Regions from separate parts of the Streptomyces sp. NPDC020422 genome, predicted to be linked through region 3. Evidence: riboswitches for the same ligand, from Rfam matches in the RefSeq annotation. Region 3 holds a riboswitch; each other region holds the start of a gene.

The links. Region 3 has a riboswitch for thiamine pyrophosphate ahead of thiC (phosphomethylpyrimidine synthase ThiC). Riboswitches for the same ligand answer to the same signal wherever they lie in the genome.
Region 1: another riboswitch for thiamine pyrophosphate. It lies ahead of thiO (glycine oxidase ThiO); the one in region 3 lies ahead of thiC (phosphomethylpyrimidine synthase ThiC).
Region 2: another riboswitch for thiamine pyrophosphate. It lies ahead of ACH414_RS10305 (thiamine ABC transporter substrate binding subunit); the one in region 3 lies ahead of thiC (phosphomethylpyrimidine synthase ThiC).

The regions. Positions count from the first base shown of each region.
Region 1 is NZ_JBIRVJ010000008.1:331,593-336,635, reverse strand. Features, by position in the region: gene pknB (Stk1 family PASTA domain-containing Ser/Thr kinase) at 1-260, opposite strand, end outside; gene ACH414_RS23385 (thiazole synthase) at 344-1,144, opposite strand; gene thiS (sulfur carrier protein ThiS) at 1,148-1,348, opposite strand; gene thiO (glycine oxidase ThiO) at 1,345-2,505, opposite strand; TPP riboswitch at 2,503-2,615, opposite strand; gene ACH414_RS23370 (NAD(P)/FAD-dependent oxidoreductase) at 2,698-4,008, shown strand; gene ACH414_RS23365 (Rv2175c family DNA-binding protein) at 4,052-4,426, shown strand; gene thiE (thiamine phosphate synthase) at 4,519-5,043, shown strand, end outside.
Region 2 is NZ_JBIRVJ010000003.1:628,769-633,811, forward strand. Features, by position in the region: gene ACH414_RS10295 (MFS transporter) at 1-1,345, shown strand, start outside; gene rlmN (23S rRNA (adenine(2503)-C(2))-methyltransferase RlmN) at 1,403-2,509, shown strand; TPP riboswitch at 2,539-2,649, shown strand; gene ACH414_RS10305 (thiamine ABC transporter substrate binding subunit) at 2,733-3,827, shown strand; gene ACH414_RS10310 (ABC transporter permease) at 3,869-5,043, shown strand, end outside.
Region 3 is NZ_JBIRVJ010000004.1:220,377-225,419, forward strand. Features, by position in the region: gene ACH414_RS11795 (metallophosphoesterase) at 1-120, shown strand, start outside; gene ACH414_RS11800 (hypothetical protein) at 281-1,087, shown strand; gene thiC (phosphomethylpyrimidine synthase ThiC) at 1,155-2,939, opposite strand; TPP riboswitch at 2,934-3,081, opposite strand; gene ACH414_RS11810 (YibE/F family protein) at 3,154-4,566, shown strand; gene ACH414_RS11815 (SsgA family sporulation/cell division regulator) at 4,613-5,043, opposite strand, start outside.

The DNA of each region.
Region 1 (5,043 bases), on a different contig from region 3:
TCCGCGCCCTGGTCGAAGACGCCGACGACGTTCGGGTGCGCGAGCCGCGCGACGGACTTGGCCTCGCGCATGAACCGCTCCACGAACGCGGCGTCCGTGGCGAGGTCCGGGTGCATCACCTTGAGCGCGAGCACCCGGTCGAGGCGGGTGTCGACGGCCCGGTAGACCGTGGCCATCCCGCCGACGGCGATGCGCGCGTCGACGCGGTAGCGGCCGTCGAGCAGCCGCCCGACGAGGGGGTCCTGAAGGGTCGTGTCCACGGCGTCGAGTCTACGAGCCGCTCAGGGGGCCGCCGCCCGTCCCGCCCGCACTGCAGCGCGGTTGTGACGCGACGGCGGCGGACTCACGCCCCGAACGCCGGCCGTTCCGGGTCCAGCCGGGCCCGGCCCTCGCGCGGGGAGGAGGCCTCGGCGAAGTGGCGGCGCGGGATGCGGCCCGCGCGGTGGGCGAGCCGGCCCGCCTCCACCGCGTGGCGCATGGCCTCCGCCATCAGGACGGGCTCCTGGGCCCGGGTCACCGCCGAGGCCAGCATCACCGCCGAGCAGCCGAGCTCCATCGCGAGCGCCGCGTCCGAGGCCGTCCCGGCACCGGCGTCCAGGATCACCGGCACCCCGGCCCGCTCCACGATCAGCTCGAAGTTGTGCGGGTTGCGGATGCCGAGCCCGGAGCCGATCGGCGAGCCCAGGGGCATGATCGCCGCGCAGCCCACGTCCTCCAGCTTCTGCGCGAGGACCGGGTCGTCATTGGTGTACGGCAGGACGACGAAGCCGTCGTCGACCAGGGTCTCGGCCGCGTCGAGCAGCTCCACCCCGTCCGGCAGCAGGGTCCGCTCGTCGGCGATCACCTCGACCTTGATCCAGTTCGTGCCGAGCGCCTCCCGGGCGAGCCGGGCGGTGAGGACGGCCTCGCCGGCGGTGAAGCAGCCCGCGGTGTTCGGCAGGACGCGGATGCCGAGCCTGTCCAGGACGGAGAGCACCGAGCCGCGCACGGTCGGGTCCAGTCGGCGCATGGCGACCGTGGTCAGCTCCGTACCGCTGGCGACGAGGGAGCGTTCGAGCACGTCGAGGCTGGGTGCCCCGCCGGTGCCCATGATCAGGCGGGAGGAGAACTCGGTGCCGCCGAGGGTGAAGACGTCGTCGGACATGGCTCAGCCTCCCTGGACCGCGGTGAGGACCTCGACCCGGTCGCCCTCGCCGAGCAGGGTCGCGGCCCACTGGCTGCGCGGGACGACCGTCTCGTTGACGGCGGCGGCCACCCCGGCGGGGGCTGCGGTGAGGGTGGCGACGAGGGCGTCGAGGAAGAGCGGGTCCGCGAGCTCGCGGGGCTCTCCGTTCACGGACACGTTCATGCGTGCTCCAGGTGTACGGGGGAGAAGCGGCGGGCGGTGAAGGGGCGGACCTCGGCGGGCAGCGCCCCGGTGGTCAGGGCCTCGGCCATGACGTCGCCGGTGACGGGGGTCAGCAGCACCCCGTTGCGGTAGTGGCCGGTCGCCAGGTGCAGTCCCGGCAGGGCGCTCGGGCCGAGCAGCGGCGCGTTGTCGGGGGAGCCGGGCCGCAGTCCGGCACGGGTCTCGGTGAGCGGCAGCTCGGTGATGCCGGGCACCAGCTCGTGCGCGTCGCGCAGCAGCTCGTAGACCCCGCCGGCGGTGACGGTGGTGTCCCAGCCGAGCTCCTCGCTGGTCGCGCCGACGACCAGCTCCCCGTTCTCGCGCGGCACCAGATAGACATGGCTGCCGCGCACGACGGCGCGGACCGTGCGGGAGAGGAACGGCGCGTACGCGGGCGGCACCCGCAGCCGCAGCACCTGGCCCTTCACGGGCCGCACCGGCGGCAGCACCTCCTCCGGTACGCCGGCGAGCCGGCCGCTCAGGCTGCCCGCCGCCAGCACCACCTGGTCCGCCGCGAGCTCGTCGCCGCCGGCCAGCACCGCCCCGCGGGCCCGGCCCCCGGCGACCGTGAGCCGCTCGGCGAGCGCCCGGTGGAAGACCACGCCGGCCCGTTCGCAGGCGAGGAGCAGCGCGTCGGCGAGGCGGCGGGGGTCGACCTGGTGGTCGCCGTCCACCCGCAGCCCGCCCCGGACGCCCGGGGCCAGCATGGGTTCCAGGCGGCGGCACTCGCGCCCGTTCAGCCACTCGGAGGCGAGCCCGCAGCGGGTCTGCAGGGCGTGCAGCTCGCGCAGATGGGCCCGGTCGTCGGCGTCGAGCGCGACGGCGAGGGTGCCGCAGGAGCGGTAGCCGACGTCGTGGCCGGTCGCCTCGGCGAGCTCGGCGACGAACGCGGGGTAGCGGCGCGCGGAGTCGAGGTTGAGCCCGAGCAGGGTCTCCTCGCCGAAGTGCAGTTCGGTGACGGCGGCGAGCATGCCCGCCGCCACCCGGGCGGCGCCACCGCCCGGTTCGGGGTCCGCCACGGCGGTGCGCAATCCCCGCTGCGCGGCCCGCCAGGCCGTGACCAGGCCGATGATCCCGCCTCCGATGACGAGCACATCGGACGTTGGTGTACGCGACATGGGCGTCCAGCCCCTCCCTTCGCCGGCATGACCCGGATCAGGTTCGTACGGTCGGAGGCCGGCCAGCCTCCCTCTCAGCCCGGTGCGTCCGGGCTCCCGCGAGTGCTTTACGCCCGCCAGACTAACGGCAGGGCGGGGGCCGTCACAGGGGCCTCCCTTCCTGACGCACCGTCAGATGCGTAAGGTGGTCGGGTGAGCGAGCAGAAGCAGACAACGTCACCGTCCGAGCGGCACGTCGTGATCGTCGGAGCCGGCATGGCGGGCGTCCAGACCGCCGTCGCCCTGCGCGAACAGGGCTTCACCGGCCCCGTGACCCTCATCGGCGCCGAACCCCACCAGCCCTACGACCGGCCCCCGCTCTCCAAGGCGGTCCTCCTCGGCAAGGCCGAGGACTCCGCCTTCGACATCGATTTCGAGACACTCCGGATCACCCTGCGCCTCGGCCTCGACGTGACCGGTCTGCGCCCCGCCGACCACGAGCTGGACACCGAGGCCGGCCCCGTGCCGTACGACACGCTGGTCGTCGCCACCGGCGCCCACCCGCTCACCCTGCCCGGCACCGAGGGCGTGCCCGGCGTCCATCTGCTGCGCACCCTCGACGACGCCGCCCGCCTCGGCACCGTCCTGCAGCGCCGCGACGACATCGTCGTCGTCGGCGCCGGCTGGATCGGCGCCGAGTTCGCCACCGCCGCCCGCGCGGCCGGCTGCGCCGTCACCGTCGTCGAGGCCGCCGACCGTCCGCTCGCCGGCGCCCTGCCCGCCGAGGTCACCGCGCCCATGAGCGCCTGGTACGCCGAGAGCGGCGCCGAGCTCCGCCTCAACGCGCGCGTGGCGGGCGTCGAGGAGGGCCGTGTGGTCCTCGCCGAGGGCGCGGCCCACTCCGGCGAGCGCGCCGAGCTGCCCGCCGGCGCCGTGGTCGTCGGGATCGGCGCCCGCCCCACCACCGACTGGCTCGCCGGCTCCGGGATCGCCCTCGACCCGAGCGGCGCCGTCACCGCCGACGCCCGCCTGCGCACCTCCCTGCCCGACGTGTACGCCGTCGGCGACTGCGCCTCCTTCCCCTCCGCCCGCTACGGCGAGCGGCTCCTCGTCCACCACTGGGACAACGCCCTCCAGGGCCCGCGCACCGTCGCCGCCGACATCCTCGCCGACAGCGCCGGGAGCGCCGGGAGCGCCGGGAGCGCCGTGGCCGCCGTGGCGGCCGTGGACCTCGACGAGACCGCCCCCTACGACCCGGTGCCCTACTTCTGGTCCGAGCAGTTCGGCCGCTTCGTCCAGTACGCGGGACACCACGGCGCCGCCGACACCCTGCTGTGGCGCGGCGACCCGGCCGACGCCTCCTGGACCGTCCTGTGGCTCCAGGACGACACGCCGGTGGCCCTGCTGGCCGTCAGCCGGCCGCGCGACCTCGCCCAGGGCCGCAGGCTCATCGAGCACCGGACGCCCGTCGACCCGGCGAAGGCCGCCGACCCCTCCGTACCCCTGAAGGCCGCAGTCCGGTAGGGCCCGACTACCGGCTGTCAGTCCGGGATGGCACGCTTGTCCCGTGACCGAGATTGACGCAAAGACCGATGCTCTCGTCCCCGCCTGGCTCTTCCTCCCCGACGTCGCCGAGATGCTCGACATCGAGGTGACGCGCGTGCGGCAGCTGATCAAGGAGGGTCAGCTCATCGCCGTCCGCAGGGAAGTGCGCCCCGGCGAGAGGATCCTCCAGGTGCCCGCCGCCTTCATCCAGGACGGCAAGGTCGTCAAGGGCCTCTCCGGGACCCTGACGCTCCTGCGGGACGACGGCTTCAGCGACGAAGAGATGCTGGAGTGGCTCTTCACTCCGGACCCGACCCTGCCCGGCACCCCCGCGCAGGCCCTCGGCGAGAATCGCGGCACGGAGGTGAAGCGCCGCGCCCAGGCGCTCGCCGTCTGACGCACCACCCGCACCACCGAAGACACGCCGCAGGTACGGGCCGGCCGCTCCAGGCCGGCCCGGCACCGGCACCACCCGACGGGGGGAACACCATGTCCACGCCTCGCGCGCAGCTCGCCGACGCCCGGCTCTACCTGTGCACCGACGCCCGGAAGCGCCAGGGCGACCTGCCGGCCTTCCTCGACGCCGTGCTCTCCTCCGGCGTGGACATCGTGCAGCTCCGCGACAAGGGCATGGAGGCCGGCGAGGAGCTGGAGCACCTGGCCGTGTTCGCCGAGGCCTGCCGCCGCCACGGCAAGCTGCTCGCGGTCAACGACCGGGCGGACGTCGCCCACGCCATCGGGTCCGACGTGCTCCACCTCGGCCAGGGCGACCTGCCCGTGCCGGCCGCCCGCGCCATCCTGGGCGACCGGGTGCTGATCGGCCGTTCCTGCCACGCCGAGTCCGAGGCGGCCGCGGCCGCCGTCGAGCCGGGCGTGGACTACTTCTGCACCGGCCCCTGCTGGCCCACCCCCACCAAGCCGGGGCGGTACGCCCCGGGGCTCGACCTGGTGCGCTACGCGGCGGCCCTGGAGCAGGACCGCCCCTGGTTCGCCATCGGCGGCATCGACGAGACC
Region 2 (5,043 bases), on a different contig from region 3:
CGGCTGCGGCTCCCTCACCACGGCCCTCGCCCCCAACCTGACCGTCCTGCTGATCGGCTGGTCGTTCCTCGAAGGCGTCGGCGCGGCGCTCATCATGCCCGCCATCGTGGCCCTGGTCGCCGGGAACTTCCCCACCGAACGGCGCCCGACGGCGTACGGCGTGGTGGCGGCCGCCGGAGCCGTCGCCATCGCGCTCGGACCGCTCATCGGCGGTCTCGCTACGACCTACTTCTCCTGGCGGTGGGTCTTCGCCGGCGAGGTGTTCGTCGTCCTCGTCATCCTCGTCTTCGCCCGCCGCATCGCCGACGCCCCGGTCACCGAGCCGCCGCGCCTCGACGTGGTCGGGGCGTTCCTGTCCGCCGCCGGCCTCGGGGCCTTCGTCTACGGCGTGCTGCGCTCGGGGGCGTGGGGCTGGGTCCGGCCCAAGCCGGACGCGCCCTCCTGGCTCGGCGTCTCCCCGACCGTGTGGCTGGCGCTCGCGGGCCTGCTGCTGCTCTGGTCCTTCCTGCGCTGGGAGTCCCGGCTCGCGCGCCGGGGCGGGGACACGCTGGTGGACCCGGCGATGCTGCGGAACCGGCAGCTCACCGGCGGTCTGACCATGTTCTTCTTCCAGTACCTGGTGCAGATGGGCGTCTTCTTCCTCGTCCCGCTCTACCTCTCCGTCGCCCTCGGCCTGTCCGCGCTGAAGACCGGTGCGCACATCCTGCCGCTGTCGGTGACCCTGCTGGCGGCCGCGCTGCTCATCCCGCGCTTCTTCCCCGACGTCTCGCCCCGCCGGGTGGTGCGGCTCGGCGTGTTCGCCCTGCTCGCCGGGGCGATCGTCCTCATGGGCGCCCTGGACGCGGACGCCGGAGCGGAGGTCGTCACCCTGCCGCTGCTGCTCATCGGCCTCGGCATGGGCGCGCTCGCCTCCCAGCTGGGCTCGGTCACCGTCTCCGCCGTCCCCGACGAGGAGAGCGCCCGGGTCGGCGGCCTGCAGAACGCCGTCACCAACCTCGGCGCCTCCATCGGCACGGCGCTCGCCGGCTCGATCATGATCGCGGTGCTCACCTCGTCGTTCCTGACCACCATCGACCAGAACCCGGCCGTCCCCGCCGAGGTCAAGAGCCAGGCCTCCGTGGAGCTCCAGAGCGGCATCCCGTTCCTCTCGGACGCCCAGCTCACCGACGCCCTCGACCAGGCGGGCGTCGACCCCGAGGTCACCCAGGCCGCCCTGGACGCCAACGCCGCGGCCCGCCTCGACGGCCTGCGCGCCGCCCTGGCGATCCTGGCCCTCGCCTCCGTCGTGGCGCTCTTCTTCACCTCCCGCATCCCCGGGACCCAGCCCGGCTCGACGCGACCCTGACACCGCCCCGTCCGTGGAACGGGGACACCGGCGCGCGTCTGCGACACTGGTAGGACCATGCCCAAGCCCGGAGAACTCACTTTCGTCGCCCCGCGCGGAGCCAAGCAGCCCCCGCGGCACCTCGCCGACCTCACGCCCGCTGAGCGCAAGGAGGCGGTCGCCGCGATCGGCGAGAAGCCGTTTCGCGCCAAGCAGCTGTCCACGCACTACTTCGCGCGCTACGCGCACGACCCGGCGGAGTGGACCGACATCCCCGCCGGCTCGCGCGAGAAGCTCGCGGGGGAGCTGCTGCCCGATCTGATGTCGGTGGTGCGGCACATCTCCTGTGACGACGACACCACCCGCAAGACGCTGTGGCGGCTGCACGACGGCACGCTCGTCGAGTCGGTGCTCATGCGCTACCCGGACCGGGTGACCATGTGCATCTCCTCGCAGGCGGGCTGCGGGATGAACTGCCCCTTCTGCGCCACCGGCCAGGCGGGGCTCGACCGCAACCTGTCCACCGCCGAGATCGTGCACCAGATCGTCGACGGCATGCGCGCCCTGCGCGACGGCGAGGTCCCCGGTGGGCCGGCCCGGCTCTCCAACATCGTCTTCATGGGCATGGGCGAGCCGCTCGCCAACTACAAGCGGGTCGTCGGAGCCATCCGGCGGCTGACCGACCCGGAGCCCGACGGCCTCGGCCTGTCCCAGCGCGGGATCACGGTCTCCACCGTCGGCCTGGTCCCGGCGATGCTGCGCTTCGCCGACGAGGGCTTCAAGTGCCGCCTCGCGGTCTCGCTGCACGCCCCCGACGACGAGCTGCGCGACACCCTGGTCCCCGTCAACACCCGGTGGAAGGTCCGCGAGGTCCTCGACGCCGCCTGGGAGTACGCGGAGAAGTCCGGCCGCCGAATCTCCATCGAGTACGCCCTGATCAGGGACATCAACGACCAGGCCTGGCGTGGCGACCTGCTGGGCAAGCTGCTCAAGGGCAAGCGGGTGCACGTCAACCTGATCCCGCTCAACCCGACGCCCGGCTCCAAGTGGACCGCGTCCCGTCCCGAGGACGAGAAGGCGTTCGTCGAGGCCATCGCCCGCCACGGCGTGCCCGTCACCGTCCGCGACACCCGCGGACAGGAGATCGACGGTGCCTGTGGACAGCTCGCGGCCGCCGAACGCTGACCTTGTACTCTGAGCTCGAACACATCTGCATATTCCGACAGGGGAGCGCCACAGCGCTGAGAGTGCGGCAACCGTAAGGCCGCAGACCCTCTGAACCTTGCCCAGGTCATTCTGGGTAGGAAGTTCGGTCGTAACTCGAGCTGTTGCGCCCTGCCCGCGTCCGGGTCCCCCGGACGCGGGCAGGGCCGCGTCTCTTCCTGGTCACACCCAGGAGGAAGTCCACGTGAACACCAAGAAGGCCGCCGCCGCCGCGCTCGTCGCGGCGCTCGGCGTCGCCACCCTCGGCGCCTGCGGCACCGACGACGCGCGCGGAGCCGCCGGCAAGAGCGACTCGCCCGCGCCGAAGACCGTCACCCTGGTCAGCCACGACTCCTTCAACGCCTCCAAGGAGGTGCTGGCGGAGTTCACCAAGCAGACCGGTTTCACGATCAAGGTCCTCAAGAGCGGCGACGCCGGCGAGGCCGTCAACAAGGAGATCCTCACCAAGGGCTCCCCCCAGGGCGACGTCTTCTTCGGCGTCGACAACACCCTGCTCTCCCGCGCCCTCGACAACGGCATCTTCACCCCGTACGAGGCGAAGGGCCTGGACCGGATCCCCGCCGCGCTCCGGCTCGACAAGGAGCACCGGGTCACCCCGATCGACTCCGGCGACATCTGCGTCAACTACGACAAGCAGTACTTCGCCGACAAGAAGCTCGCGCCCCCGCAGTCCTTCGACGACCTGGCCAAGCCGGCGTACAAGGACCTCCTGGTCGTCGAGAACCCCGAGCGCTCCTCCCCGGGCCTCGGCTTCCTGCTCGGCACCGCCGCGAAGTACGGCGACGCCGGCTGGCCGGACTACTGGAAGAAGCTCAAGGCCAACGGCGTGAAGACCGTCGACAGCTGGGAGCTCGCCTACAACCAGGAGTTCTCCGGCTCCGCCGGCGGCAAGAAGGCCAAGGGCGACCGTCCGCTCGTCGTCTCCTACGCATCGAGCCCGCCGGTCGAGGTGCTCTACGCCGAGCCCCAGCCGAAGGTGGCGCCGACCGGCGTCTCCACCGGCACCTGCTTCCGGCAGACCGAGTTCGCGGGCCTGCTGAACGGGGCGAAGAACCCCGAGGGCGGCAAGGCGCTGATCGACTTCCTGATCTCCAAGAAGTTCCAGGACGACATGCCGCTCCAGATGTTCGTCAACCCGGTCACCGACGACGCCGCGCTCCCCGAACTCTTCACCAAGCACGGTGTGGTCGTCGACAAGCCGGAGACCATGGCGCCCGAGAAGATCGCCGCCAACCGCGAGCAGTGGATCCGGCAGTGGACCTCGCTCGTCCTGAAGTAGCCGCCCCGGGCCGCACGGGGAACGCGGCGCGGCCGGCCCTCATGGTGCTGCCCGTCGCGTTCTTCGCCGTCTTCTTCGCCTGGCCCGTCGTCTCGATCGTCGAGCGCGGGCTCAGGCCGGACGGGCACTGGGAGCTCGGCCGCTTCACCGAGACGCTCGGCAGCCCCGAGATCCTCGACGTGCTGTGGTTCACGCTGTGGCAGGCGCTCGCCTCCACCGCGCTCACCCTGCTCGTCGCCCTGCCCGGCGCGTACGTCTTCGCCCGGTTCGACTTCCCGGGCAAGCGGGTGCTGCGCGCCGTCGTCACCGTGCCGTTCGTCCTGCCCACCGTCATGGTGGGCACGGCGTTCCTCGCCCTGGTCGGGCGTCGCGGGCTGCTCGACGAGCTGTGGGGCGTCCGGCTCGACACCACCGTGTGGGCCATCCTGATCGCCCACGTCTTCTTCAACTACGCCGTCGTCGTCCGCACCGTCGGCGGCCTCTGGTCCCAGCTCGACCCCCGCCAGGAGGAGGCCGCCCGGGTCCTCGGCGCCTCCCGATGGCGGGCCTGGCGGACGGTGACCCTGCCGGCCCTCGGCCCGTCCGTCGGCGCCGCCGCGCTCATGGTGTTCCTGTTCACCGCGAGCTCCTTCGGCATCGTGCAGATCCTCGGCGGCCCCGCGTACTCCACCCTGGAGACCGAGATCTACCGGCAGACCGCCGACCGGCTCCAGCTCTCCACCGCCGCCGTCCTCACGATCGTGCAGTTCGTCGCCGTCGGCGCGATCCTCGCCGTGCACGCCCGGATGGTCCGCCGCCGGGAGACCGCGCTGCGGCTGGTCCCGCCGGAGCGCACCGCCGCCCGCCCGCGCGGCGCCGGCCAGTGGCTGCTGCTCGCCGCCGTCCTGCTGTCGATCGGGCTGCTGATCCTGGCGCCGCTCGGCGTCCTCGTCGAACGCTCGCTGGCCACCCCGACCGGCTACGGCCTCGACTACTACCGGGCGCTGCAGTCCGTGGACGAGAACGGCACCTTCCTCGTGCCGATGACCGACACCATCGTCAACTCCCTGCAGTACGCGCTTGCCGCCACCGCCATCGCCGTCGTCATCGGCGGGCTCGCCGCCGCCGCGCTCACCAGGCGGGCCGGCCGTCTCGTCCGCGGCTTCGACGCGCTGCTCATGCTGCCGCTCGGGGTGTCCGCCGTGACGGTCGGCTTCGGCTTCCTCATCACCCTCGA
Region 3 (5,043 bases):
GGCGAGCGCCCGGCCGTCGAGGGTCCGCACGTCTACGCGGACGGACTGGCGATCGCGATGGACGGCGGAGTGACCATGGCCGGAAAACTGCTGGTCGTGCAACTCCCGCTGCCCGCCTGACGCATAACCGTACGCATCCGGGGAAGTCGATTTCCCGAAACACCCTGTCACCGCGTGCCGTAAGCGCAATACCATCGGCTCATCCGTAGCAGGCTCTCCTCCGTTTCCGCCCAATCGGCCGCCTCACCACGGCCGTTGCGGCCCTACGGAGCATCGGGGGATGCACATGAACGTGGCTCCGCACCTGCTGACCGAGGACCGCGCCGAGTTCGAGCGCGTCCTCGACGAGGCACTGCGCACCGCGCACGACCGGCCGGAACTCGCCGCGCTCGGCGAGCGGCTCACGACCGAACAGCTGCGCTCGATGGCGCTGAACGCGACAGCGCTCATCACCACGGCCGCCGCGGTCGAGTACGACCACTTCGTGAAGGTCCGCGAGCAGCTCCGCGCGGCGAGCGCCGGCGCCGCCGGCAGCGGTACGGGCGAGGCGGCGGCCGACCTGGGCGGCGCGGGCGGCGCGGGAGTCATAGCGATCGTCACCGTCCTGGCGCCGATCCTCGCGGGCACCTCGGCCGTGATCCTGCTCCTGGTCGGCGCCATCCTGAAGATGCTCGACCCGGCGCCCGCCTTCGCCGACACCCTGCTGACCGCCGGCCTCGTGTTCGGCGCCGTCGCCGCGGCCGGGCTGCTCTGCGCGGCCGCGGGACTGCTGGTGACCGCCCTGCGCAACAGCGCCACGGAGGTCCCGGCCGAGGCCCCCGACGACGAGCTGTCCCGCGCGCGCCAGGCCTGGTGTCGCGCCCTCCTGGACCGCGGCATCCTTCCGTTCCTCCGCGACGCCCTCGCCGCCCCGCCGCCCCCGCGCGTCCCGCGGCCCCAGCCGCCGGCCGGGCGGATCCCCAAGGTCGGCTACAGCGGCCCGGACTTCACCAGCCCGTCCGAGGGCGTCCCGTCCCCGCGCCCGACGTACTCCAGTCCCGACTTCACCGGCCCGGACTTCGGATCCCCGGACCACCGCCCGGAGTAGACGGGGAGAAGGGAACCGGCCCGCGGCTCCCCCCATGGGTCGCGGGCCGGTCCCTGCAGGTGGGCGGCTACTCCGCCAGCGGCAGGTAGACGCGGTTGCCGGCCGCCGCGAACTCGGCCGACTTCTCCGCCATGCCCGCCTCGATCTCCTCGGCCTTCAGGTCTCCGCCGTGCTCGCGCCGGATGTCCTGGGAGATCTTCATCGAGCAGAACTTCGGCCCGCACATCGAGCAGAAGTGCGCCGTCTTCGCGGGCTCCGCGGGCAGCGTCTCGTCGTGGAACTCCCGCGCGGTGTCCGGGTCCATCGCCAGGTTGAACTGGTCCTCCCAGCGGAACTCGAAGCGCGCGTCCGACAGGGCGTCGTCCCACTCCTGCGCGCCCGGGTGTCCCTTCGCGAGGTCCGCCGCGTGGGCCGCGATCTTGTAGGTGATCACGCCGGTCTTCACGTCGTCCTTGTTGGGCAGGCCCAGGTGCTCCTTCGGCGTCACGTAGCAGAGCATCGCCGTGCCCCACCAGGCGATCATCGCCGCGCCGATGCCCGAGGTGATGTGGTCGTACGCCGGGGCCACGTCGGTGGTCAGCGGGCCGAGCGTGTAGAACGGCGCCTCCTCGCAGATCTCCTGCTGGAGGTCGATGTTCTCCTTGATCTTGTGCATCGGGACGTGCCCCGGGCCCTCGATCATCGTCTGGACGTTGTGCCGCTTGGCGATCGTGTTCAGCTCGCCGAGCGTCTTCAGCTCCGCGAACTGCGCCGCGTCGTTGGCGTCCGCGATCGAGCCGGGCCGCAGGCCGTCACCGAGCGAGTAGGTCACGTCGTACGCCGCGAGGATCTCGCAGAGCTCCTCGAAGTTCGTGTAGAGGAAGTTCTCCTTGTGGTGCGCGAGGCACCAGGCGGCCATGATCGAGCCGCCGCGCGAGACGATGCCGGTCTTGCGGCGGGCGGTCAGCGGCACGTACGGCAGCAGCACGCCGGCATGGACGGTCATGTAGTCGACGCCCTGCTCGGCCTGCTCGATGACCGTGTCCTTGTAGATCTCCCAGGTCAGCTCCTCGGCCTTGCCGTCGACCTTCTCCAGGGCCTGGTAGAGCGGCACGGTGCCGATCGGGACGGGGGAGTTGCGCAGCACCCACTCGCGGGTGGTGTGGATGTTGCGGCCGGTGGAGAGGTCCATGACCGTGTCGGCGCCCCACTTGGTCGCCCAGGTCATCTTCTCCACCTCCTCCTCGATGGAGGAGGTGACCGCGGAGTTGCCGATGTTGGCGTTGACCTTCACCAGGAACCGCTTGCCGATGATCATCGGCTCGATCTCCGGGTGGTTGACGTTGGCCGGCAGCACCGCGCGACCCGCCGCGATCTCCTCCCGGACCACCTCGGGGGAGACGTTCTCGCGGATCGCGACGTACTCCATCTCCGGGGTGATCTCGCCCCGGCGCGCGTACGCGAGCTGCGTCACCGCCTGGCCGGAACGCCCCCTGCGGGGCAGCCGCGGGCGGCCGGGGAAGACCGCGTCGAGGTTCTTGAGGCCACCGCCGCGCGGCGAGGTGTGCTTGATGCCGTCGTCCTCGGGGCGGACCGGGCGGCCCGCGTACTCCTCGGTGTCCCCGCGCGCGATGATCCAGTTCTCGCGCAGCGGCGGCAGGCCGCGGCGGACGTCGGTCTCGACGGTGGGGTCGGTGTACGGCCCGGACGTGTCGTACAGCGTCACGTCCTTGCCGTTGGTGAGGTGCACCTGGCGGACGGGCACCCGGAGGTCGGGGCGGGAGCCCTCGACGTATCCCTTGTGCCAGCCCGGCGTGCGCTCCTGCGGGCCGTTCTGGTCGGAGGCAGGCGTGCGTGCATCCTGAATGGTCATGAGACCGAATCTCCCTACGCCGGCATTACCCGGTAACAGGTTCGGCGGTCGGCGCAGCCTCCTCCCGTACGTACGTCCAGTACGCGCGTACGGTGATCAGCGCCCTCTCAGCCCGGTGCTCCGAGCTCCCGCGTGTGCAAAGGTGTCACCACGCTAGCGCCATCGCTGGCGTGCTGAACAGTGGGTCCCCCGGCGTTCTTGCGATGATCGGTCGGTGACTCCCACGCAGCAGACCCCCGAACAGCACGGCCACGGCGGCCACGAGGGCCATGGCGGCGACGGCCACGGCACCGGTGACGACTCCGGTCACGGCTCCGGTCACGGCGGTGGCGGCGGCCACGGCCATGCGCACGCCCATGGCCATGGACCGGCCGCGCCCGTCTCGCGTCATCTGCGCAAGGTCATCGCCGCGGTCCTGATCCCCTTCGCCGCCGCCGTGGTGGTCGGGCTCCTGGTGCTGTGGCCCGGTGGCACGCCGGGCCACCAGCGCACCGGGGTCGGCTTCGACCGGCAGACCGAGCAGGGCCGGGTCGTCGCCGTCGAGCGCGTCGACTGCAAGGAGGTGAACGCCGCCCAGGTCCCGCCGACCGGCGACACCTCGACACCGGAGGGGCGCGAGGCGGTCAACGCGCAGCAGGGTCAGTGCGAGAAGGCGACGATCGAGGTCACCACCGGCCCCGACAAGGGCCGCACCTTCACCGAGATCGTGCAGCCGGACGCTCCGCGTCAGCTCCACGAGGGGCAGGGCGTCGTGGTCGCCTACGCGCCGGACGCACCGCGCGACCTCCAGTACTCGGTCACCGACGTGAACCGTAAGCTGCCGCTCGCCCTGCTCGCCGGCATCTTCGCGCTGGTGGTCGTGGCCGTCGGCAGGATGCGCGGGGTGATGGCGCTCATCGCGCTGGCCATCAGCTTCCTGGTGCTGACCTTCTTCATCCTCCCGGCGATCATCCAGGGCTCCAATCCCCTGCTGGTCGCCATCGTCGGATCGAGCGCGATCATGCTCATCGCGCTCTACATGTGCCATGGGCTCTCGGCCCGCACCTCGGTCGCGGTGCTGGGCACGCTGGTCTCGCTGCTGCTGATCGGCCTGCTCGGCTCGCTCTTCATCGGCTGGGCCTCGCTGACCGGCAACACGGACGACAACACCGGCCTGATCCACGGCCTCTACCCGAACATCGACATGTCCGGTCTGCTGCTGGCCGGCGTCATCATCGGCTCGCTCGGTGTGCTCGACGACGTGACGGTCACTCAGACCTCGGCGGTCTGGGAACTGCACCAGGCCGACCCGCGGATGGGTCCGCGGGCGCTCTACCGGGCCGCGATCCGGATCGGCCGCGACCACATCGCGTCGGTCGTGAACACCCTTGTCCTCGCCTACGCCGGTGCGGCCCTGCCGCTGCTGCTGCTCTTCTCGATCGCCCAGAGCAGCGTGGGGACGGTGGCCAACAGCGAGCTGGTCGCGGAGGAGATCGTGCGCATGCTCGTCGGGTCGATCGGCCTGGTCGCCTCGGTGCCGGTCACCACCGGCCTCGCGGCCCTGGTGGTCTCCGCCGACCGGCCGGGACCGGCGGAGGCCGCTGGTCGCCGCCCGGGCAGGGGCGGACGCCGCCGACGGGCCAAGTGACCGACGGGTCCGCGGGGTACGGGAGCCGAGCTCGGCACCCGTACCCTCAGCCGGCGTTCTCCTCCGCGAGGATCCGGCCGAGTTCGGCCTCGAGGTGGTCCTCGAAGTCGCCCAGGGTCCGTTCCTGACCGAGCGGAACGATCTTGTCCGTGCGGTCGAGGAAGGCCACCAACGGTGGCGCGCTCGCCCGGAACAGCGCGCGGTCGCCGCCGACCTGAAGCCGGATGATCACGTCGGAGAGCCCGTCCGGGTCGGTCGGCGCGATGTGCACGTCGCCGTCCCCGCTGGGCCGGTTGATTCCGTCGAGCAGCAGTTCCCGGCCGAACGCCCAGGTCACGGGCGCGTCGCCGGGCAGGTGGAAGGTCATCCGCACCGCATAGGGGTCGCGGGCCTCGTATCGCAGTTCCACCGGGATCCTGAAGGAGAGCTCCTCGGAGACGAGGAAGCTCATCAGGACCTCGGCCTGAACCGTCTCTC